Linked DNA regions of Archaeoglobus fulgidus DSM 4304. The main gene of each other region encodes a partner of the protein of the gene in region 2 in a complex. Links are inferred from orthologs where the notes say so. Each region holds a gene or a part of one and is shown on either strand. Other genes may lie near its edges.

Region 1 (2,913 bases), 310 kb from region 2 along the record:
CTTTTTCGTGGGCTCTGGCCATTCTGACTCTCGACTTTCTCACGGACAGACTGCCCGTCTCGATTGTTGCGTTCGTTAGGCTGCTCCTATGCTTGATTCTTCTTAGCTTTACGGCAAAAAAGGATGAGCTTTCAACAGAGATTCGGTTATTTTTCAGGAGTGTTAGGGGGATTTTTCTCCTTTTGGGGATTATGCTTTTCATTACGGCAATAAAAGTGTCGAGCTCTTGGAACGTTGTTCAGCCCTCCTCCACTTCACCGGTTTTTGCGGCAATTTTTGGGGCGATATTTCTGAAAGAAAGGATAAGTTTCAGGCTGGTTGCCGGAATTTTCGTGATTATTCTTGCCATTCTTCTCCTTCTTCTCCCTCCTCTTCAATGAGCTCCCTGGACTCGTAGTCAAGCACTCTCGACTTTCTCTTAAAGAGGTCTTTGATTATTATGATGTCCCCCACTGCCTTAACGACCCTGTACGGGATGATAACCCCCTTTGCATGGGAGTCTATAAGGGCCTTGTTGTAGTCCGATATTGCCAGCCCCCTGATCGATTTTGTGTTCTGGTCGAGAATAACATCTTCAACTCTGCCAACGTACCTTCCCTCATCTGTGAATACCCTCATCCCAAAGAATGTTGTTATTTCGCCGATCATCCCCATGAGAATAGCAGAACGAAAAAATATATTAATTTTTTCAAGCAGTAAAGAGCTTGTACTTGGTTTGAGGATTCTTGATTTCGTATATAATTCTGCTGACGATTAGCTTTTCGGGCCTCTGAATGCCCTTGACTCTCTGGGCTATGTCTTCAAAACTCTCAAAGGGCCTCTTTTTCCTCTCCTCGATTATTGCCCACATCATCTTCTTTCCAACGCCGGGAAGAAGCTCGAGCTGGTGCATTCTCGTTGTTATGGAATCGGCCTTGTTGAAGAAATCCACGTACTTCTTCTCATCCTGCTTTATTATGTGCTCGATAACGTAAGGCAGCTCAGTCTTTGCGGCAGGAGTTAAATCCTCGTATCTCAGCCTTCTCTTGATCTTGTACACTACATCTCTCTCCCCCTTGCCGATGTAAACTCTGTCCATTACCAGGGGCTGCTTACCCTTTCTTATGCTAACCTCGAGAAGTGTAAAGTTTCTCTCCCCAACGACTTGTGCGAGCGGCTCCCTCCTGTGTATTGGCCTTTTATCGTCAGGATGACCGTATGGCATGAAATCAAGTACATAAGCGTAATCCTCAAGTTTTTCCTTACCTTCAGACCTTTCTACTTTTGGCTTCTCCATAGCATCAGCTCCTTTTTCAAAATAGTGCTGTAACTATTTATGTTTTTCTTAAATACGATACTTGTCGATGACGTCCAGAATTTCCTGAATTTGCTCGGGTGTCAGAGTAACTCTTTCCTTAGCGTAAATAATCCTCACTTCGTCAGGTATTCGCGGCATTATATCCGCAAGCTTTACGGCTATCTCCTTGCTGCCCACCTGGGGCAGTTTGACAAGCTCATCAACAAGCTCCTTTGCCTTATCTGCCGGAAGTTTGGCGAAAAGGCGGAGGTGCTTTAAAGCCCTCCTGGTTTCAAACAAAAGCTCGGCCTCCTCCTGCCTTTTTTTGGCTATTTCTTCCATTATTTCTTTCGCTTCAGAAATTGTGATGTATTCAAAATCCCTAACCTCTTTAAACATTTCAACCACTCTGTGGTTTGAGGTGCTCGGGCCTTACAATCAGGGTCTTCATTTTTCCCCCGTCCCTAACCTGCACGAGGTAGGCTCTGCCCCTCTGTCCTATCACGACACCAGTTCTCCCCTGAAATCTTGGATGCGGCATCCCTTTCTGAGATGCGGGCTCGATGTCTATGTGAACTCTCTGGCCAACGTCAAAGGTCTGAAGGAACTTCCTGATTCTCACTCCCTTTTCCCTGACCTTCTTTCTGAGCTTTCTTCCCGATTTGAACCTGAAACCGTGTGACTTCCATCCCATTGTCGATCCCCTTCTCACTGACACCGGAAGTATATTTAAGGCTTTTTGCAAATGGATTAAAGGGTTGGTTACAGTTGAGTTTGGTAGAAGCTTAATACCTTTAGTATAGACGCGGTTAGGGGTAATTTTCCATCGTCAAAGAACTGTGAGTTCGGCAGGAGTTCAAAGCTTAATAAACCCCAAGGCGATTGGGGAGGGTGGACGTGAACTACGCCCTGCTGCAAACACTAACGCTAATGTCAAAGGTAGTTCCGATAATGCTTGTCAGCCTAATACTATCAAACGCCCCCTTTTCCCTCCCCCAGTTCAGCAGGGTTGGTGAGTTCATAAACAACCTCATAAGGTTCTCAAAGCTGAAAAGCGGATTTGCCATAGCGTCATTCTTAATTCACCCGATAGTTGGGATTTCGTCACTATCTGCGATGTACAGGGCAGGAAAACTGAGCTTTAGGGAAACGGCTTGCTCAGCGGCACTTTCTATGCTTCCAAGAGGTTTCAGGGCAGCCCTACTTTTCCTTGCCCCAGTAGCCGTGTCTGTTTTCGGCGTAGAGATAGGACTGCTTTTCGTTTCACTCGACCTCATTTCGAGGCTCGTAGTTTTTCTTTGATAAAGTGTTAAAAAGTGAGATAAAAACTTTGCGAAATTATGTGAACGCACTTGCCCGTTAGTACCGCTCCGTTGAGGAAATATTTATATATAACAAAAAATTAACATAATCTATTGTTGAAAAGGTGGTTGTATGGCCGTAAAGATGAAGTACTGGACAGACGAGGTTGGGGGTGAGAGGGGTAGCCTCAAGGTTGAGCTTAAGCCTTTTGGCTACAGAATCATTCCTTTGACTCAGTGGAAGACGCTGATCGCGATGGATGACGTCGAGGTGAAAAAAGGGGAGCCCGAGATTATTGAGGTAAGACCCTTCACAATTCCCGGGGGGACTATGGT
Region 2 (5,219 bases):
CCCGCGGCTTCTTGCGTGAATCTTGCTCGAGACCATGTGGTAGAGCTTCTGGTAGTAGATGACTCCAACGAAAATATCCACGAGGTATCTTCTGCCAGTAATTCCGTCGTACATGACTTCCTTGCCTGTGTGGCTGAAACCGTATTTTTTGAGCGTTGCCCTCAAATCCTCCTCACTCTCACCGTGGAAGAGTGAGCCGTCAACCCTTCTTCCCTCGAGGCTGCCGACCTTCCCTCCAATCATCTCTAGAACGTGTCCGACTGTCATCCTTGAGGGGATGGCGTGGGGGTTGATTATCAAGTCGGGAACGATTCCTGACTCGGTGAAGGGCATGTCCTCCTCAGGAACCAGCAGCCCAACAACTCCCTTCTGACCGTGTCTTGATGCGAACTTATCACCAAGCTCCGGAATTCTCAAATCTCTAACCCTTACCTTGGCGAGCTTTGAGCCGCCTTCTGACTGCATCAGGAAAACGGCGTCAACAACACCCTTTTCGTTACTTCTCATGGTTACAGACGTCTCTCTTCTCTTCTGCGGGGAAATCCCAAGCTCCGTCGGCTCTTCAAGGAATCTCGGAGGGGAGGTTCTGCCTATGAGCACGTCATCAGGCCCTACTTCAGTTTCGGGGAAGATTAGTCCATCCTCATCAAGATGCGCGTAAGCTTCTGCACCCCTGAAGCCTGAAATATCAGCTCCGGGTATTTCAAACTTGTCCTCCTGACCACCGGGATATCTCATTTCCTCAGATTCGTAAGTTCTGTAGAAGAAGCTCCTTCCAAGGCCTCTCTCAACGCTTCCCTTGTTCATTATGAGTGCATCTTCGATGTTGTAACCTTCGTAGCTGAGAACTGCCACAACGAAATTCTGCCCCGCAGGTCTTTCATCAAATTTTATCTCTACCTGCGTGTCTGTTGTGACGATGGGAACCTGCGGGTGCTGCATCAGGTGCCCTCTTGTATCCGTTCTCCACGCGAGGTTGGAGTACGGAATTCCGAGGCTCTGCTTTATCATAGCCGCTCCCATCGTGTTTCTCGGAGATGCGTTGTGCTCCGCATATGGAATGCTGCCGGTACAGATTCCAACGATAAGCGAGGGGTCGAGCTCCAGGTGGGTGTGCTCAGGAGTGAGCTCATGCTCGTAAACGGCAACGTACGCGTTCTCCTCCTCTTCAGCGTCAAGGTACTCAATCAGCCCCTGCCTGACAAGGTCCTCAATCGTCAGCTCCCCCTTCTTGATTTTTTCGATGTGCTCCGGCGTTACGAGGGGCTTACCGTCTTTGACAACAATCAGCGGCCTCCTTGCCCTTCCTGCATCTGTGTTTATTCTCACCTCGTTTGAGTCGGGATAGTAAACAACATTAACCTGATTGGAAATTCTGCCCTTTCTTCTCAGCTCTCGGATTTTATTTGCAAGCTCCTCCCCATTATCGTGAAATCCTACAAGGGCACCGTTGATGTAAACCCTACACTTCCTCATTCACTCACCCCTTATCGGCTCGACACCAAGCCTGAAAACAACCTTCTTTATCTCGTTCTCATCCGTTCCAACGCTTACTTCAGCGTATTCGGCGAAGTTCTTGACGAGACCACAGTTGGGGCCTTCGGGAGTCTCACTTGGGCATATCCTGCCCCACTGCGTGGGGTGGAGGTCTCTTGCCTCGAAGTGGGGCTGGGACCTTGAGAGAGGGGATACGACTCTTCTCAGGTGGGAGATGACGGAAATGTAGTTGTGTCTGTCGATTAGCTGCGAAACACCCGTCCTGCCACCAACCCAGTTTCCGGTTGCCATCGGGTGCATGAGTCTGTCCGTCAGAACGTCGCTTCTCACGGCTGTTGACATCTTCAACGGCCTTCCTCTGATCTTCGCCCTCTCAAGCTGGTACTTCACGTCTTTAATCAGCCTCAGAAAAGCAACTCTGAAAATCTCCTCCATGAGGTCTCCTGCAAGCTTCAACCTCTTGTTGGCGTAGTGGTCTTTGTCATCTTCTCTCTTGTAGCCGAGGTAAAGCTCGAAAACGGCTTCAGCCATCCTTGCGAGGAAGAAGGCCTTTGCCCTCCTCGATTCCTTGTCCGTCCCAAGGTGGGGGAGGAAGTACTGGTCGAGAACCTGCTCGGCCCTCTGATACCTGTACTCTCTGCTCTGACCCGGAGCAACCCTCTTCCCTATGTACTCTATCGCCTCTTCCTGGCTACCAACATCCGAGTCCTCGATGTTCTGGAGCATGTACTTCATTATTTCGGGGTTGGTGCTCACCATCTCCACGATTTCCTGGTCGGTTTCAACTCCAAGGGCCCTCATCAGCGTGACGAACTTAATTGGCTTGGGGAGCTGGGGGAAAGTAACCTCCAAGATGTTGTTTCTCCCCCTTTCTACCACAATAAGCGCTCTGTAGCCCGCCCTCTGAGAGAAGCACTTTGCCAGCTCTACCATTTCACCGTACTTCTCCTCCCTTTCAAGCAGAATCTTGTTCGGGGAGAGGTCTTCGAGTGTTACGAGAGCCCTTTCCGTTCCGTTAATTATGAAGTAACCACCGGGGTCATAGGGGTCTTCACCTGCAATGCAGAGCTTTTCCTCATAACTGAGGGACTGGAGGTTGTTCACCTTTCTCGCCCTTTCGAGAACAGCGTCGATAAAAGAGGGATTGAGGTTGCAGATTTTGGACTTTACCATTACCGGAAGCATTCCGATTTGCACAATTTCCGTTTCGAGGGGTTTGCCCTCATCATAAACGGTGCACTCAAGGTAAATGGGCGCAGCGTAGTTGAGATTTCTAAGCCTTGCATCTGCTGGAAGTAAAGGCATAGTCGTCCCCTCAGCCTCTTTGATTATGGGCGTGCCCACCTTGATCCTTCCCAGCTCCACGTAAGTGTCGGGAATGTCGAGCTCAATCACTCCCTGCTCATCAATCACTCTCTGAAGCCCCTCATCTATGAACCTGTTGAAGGAATCTATCTGATGTTTCACCAATCTTTCATGGGTAAAGTACGCCCTAGCCAAAACACGAGTGTCGAGCATGTCATCTCACCTTTCTCTTTTTGCAGATTTCATCATACAACCAATCTGTAAAAAACACTCTCCCCTGCAGTTAAACTTTTCCTTGTTATTTTTACAATATCCCCGGGTTTTGCTCCGATCTCCTTTGCTATTGGATCGTCTGCCTTAATTTTCGGAAGCTGCTCTTTCCCGATTCCCAGTATCTTCAAAAGCTCTTCTGCCTCCTCTTTACTCAAAACTTCATGCTTCGGAACGAGCATGTGGTCCTGCAGCTTGAACTTCATGTTGATCCTCCTATTTTTAAATACGGGCTCGACGGGATTTGAACCCGCGACCGACGGGTTAAAAGCCCGTCGCTCTGCCTGGCTGAGCTACGAGCCCTCATCCATTAGCGATGGTGAGGATTTAAATCTTTTTCGTGCTCTAAAGATACAAGCAAAGGACAGATATATTTATCGGTGCATTCGAGATTTGCGGGGAAAAGGCATGTACGCCATTGAAGTGGAGAATCTGGTGAAAAAGTTCGGGGATTTTGAAGCTGTTAGGGGTGTAAGCTTCAAGGTTAAAAGGGGTGAAATCTTCGCTTTTCTCGGCCCCAACGGGGCTGGGAAAACAACGACGGTTCACATTCTCACAACACTGCTCAAGCCCACCTCGGGGAAAGCTTTTGTCGCAGGCCTTGATGTGGTGAGGGAGGCAAGGGAGGTGAGGAGGAGAATAGGAATAGTCTTTCAGGACCCAAGCGTTGACAGAGATTTGACAGCATACGAGAACATGCTGGTTCATGGTGGCGTTTACGGATTGAAGGGAAAGGAGCTTAAGGAGAAAATAGAGAGGCTCTTGAAGTTCGTTGAGCTCTGGGAGTTCAGAGATAAGCTCGTCAAGTACTTCAGCGGGGGGATGCAGAGAAGGCTGGAGATAGCGAGGTCTCTGCTGCACCATCCCGAAGTGCTCTTCCTCGATGAGCCGACTATTGGCTTAGACCCGCAAACAAGAGCTCACGTCTGGAGCTACATTGAGGCCATGAAGGAGGAGCAGGACATGACGATATTTCTCACAACCCACTACATGGAGGAGGCTGAGAAGCTTGCGGACAGAGTTGCTATAATCGACCACGGGAGAATTATTGCGGAGGGAAGCGTTGAGGAGCTTAAAAGGCTCGTGGGGAGCGATGTTGTTTACCTTAAAGTGGAAAACGGGGCGGAGTGCTTTGAGACGGGTTTGGGCAACTGCGTCGTTTTGCCGGATGGAAGAATCAGAATAGACGTCTCCAACGCGAGCGAGGCGATACCAAAAATTTTCGAGATTGCAAGAGAGAAGGGCGTCAGGATTTTGGAGGTTACATACCACAGACCCACGCTCAACGATGTGTTTCTCCACCTCACGGGAAGGGAAATAAGGGATGAGGGTGGTGAGCTGAGAAAAGCGATTATCAGGGCTAGAATGAGGAGATAAAGATGAGAGCGTTTGAAATCATGGTTTACAGGCAGATAAAGCGATTTTTGAGGGCGAGGTCGAGGGTGGCTGGGATGATTATAAACCCCCTTGTCTGGCTAACGTTCTTCGGCATCGGGTGGAGCCGAGCTTTCAGAGACCCGAGCATTTTCGGAGGCGTTGACTACCTCACCTACCTTTCTCCTGGCATATTTGCCATGACCGTTTTCAACCAGAGCTTCGTTAGCGGAATAAGCGTGATATGGGATAGAGAGTTTGGGTTTCTCAAGGAGGTGCTTGTAGCTCCCGCATCGAGAAAGGAGACGATAGCAGGCAGAATTTTTGGCGATTCGGCGGTCGCCACACTTCAGGGAGCGATAATACTAGCTCTCACCTTTTTCATTGCAAGGATAAACATATTCGGTGTGATTCCCGCTCTCGGAGTAGGTTTTGTTCTTGCGGTAGCGTTCTCCAGCTTCGGGGTCAGCATCGCAGCCAGGATGAGGAGCATGGAGGGATTTCAGATGATAATGGCTCTCGTGATGCTCCCCCTGATATTCCTCAGTGGGGCGATTTACCCCATCGCCTTCATGCCCGCCTGGATGAAGGTCTTGGCTCTCCTAAATCCTCTAACGTACGCCGTAGAATCTTCGAGAGTTCTGCTTACGGGAGTCAGCGGGATTTTCCCCTTAGACCAAAGCCTGCTGATACTTCTGTCACTCACAGCGTTGATGCTGTACGTGGCGATGGTCTCATTCGAGAGGAGCACCGTGGAGTAAAATTAATTAACT

The links. Proteins that work in one complex are often made in the same cells at the same time.
Region 1: AF_RS09470 (region 2) and AF_RS07720 share a complex: the UniProt entries of both Methanocaldococcus jannaschii proteins name them as parts of the RNA polymerase complex. The link is inferred for Archaeoglobus fulgidus DSM 4304 from one-to-one orthologs.

The regions. Positions count from the first base shown.
Region 1 is NC_000917.1:1,380,690-1,383,602, reverse strand. It holds AF_RS07720 (RNA polymerase Rpb4), read right to left. Parts: upstream 1,676-2,913; coding sequence 1,325-1,675; downstream 1-1,324. Other genes in the region: AF_RS07705 (DUF22 domain-containing protein), read left to right, coding at 2,711-2,913; AF_RS07710 (hypothetical protein), read left to right, coding at 2,168-2,578; AF_RS07715 (50S ribosomal protein L21e), read right to left, coding at 1,677-1,970; AF_RS07725 (DUF655 domain-containing protein), read right to left, coding at 689-1,276; AF_RS07730 (PRC-barrel domain-containing protein), read right to left, coding at 337-654. UniProt on the Methanocaldococcus jannaschii protein: DNA-dependent RNA polymerase (RNAP) catalyzes the transcription of DNA into RNA using the four ribonucleoside triphosphates as substrates. This subunit is less well bound than the others.
Region 2 is NC_000917.1:1,694,452-1,699,670, reverse strand. What follows is about bases 1,652-4,594. They hold AF_RS09470 (DNA-directed RNA polymerase subunit H), read right to left. Parts: upstream 3,255-4,594; coding sequence 3,048-3,254; downstream 1,652-3,047. Other genes in these bases: AF_RS09455 (ABC transporter permease), read left to right, coding at 4,452-4,594; AF_RS09460 (ATP-binding cassette domain-containing protein), read left to right, coding at 3,481-4,449; AF_RS09475 (DNA-directed RNA polymerase subunit B''), read right to left, coding at 1,652-3,015. Outside these bases: rpoB (DNA-directed RNA polymerase subunit B), read right to left, coding at 1-1,476; more of AF_RS09475, read right to left, coding at 1,477-1,651; more of AF_RS09455, read left to right, coding at 4,595-5,207. UniProt on the Methanocaldococcus jannaschii protein: DNA-dependent RNA polymerase (RNAP) catalyzes the transcription of DNA into RNA using the four ribonucleoside triphosphates as substrates.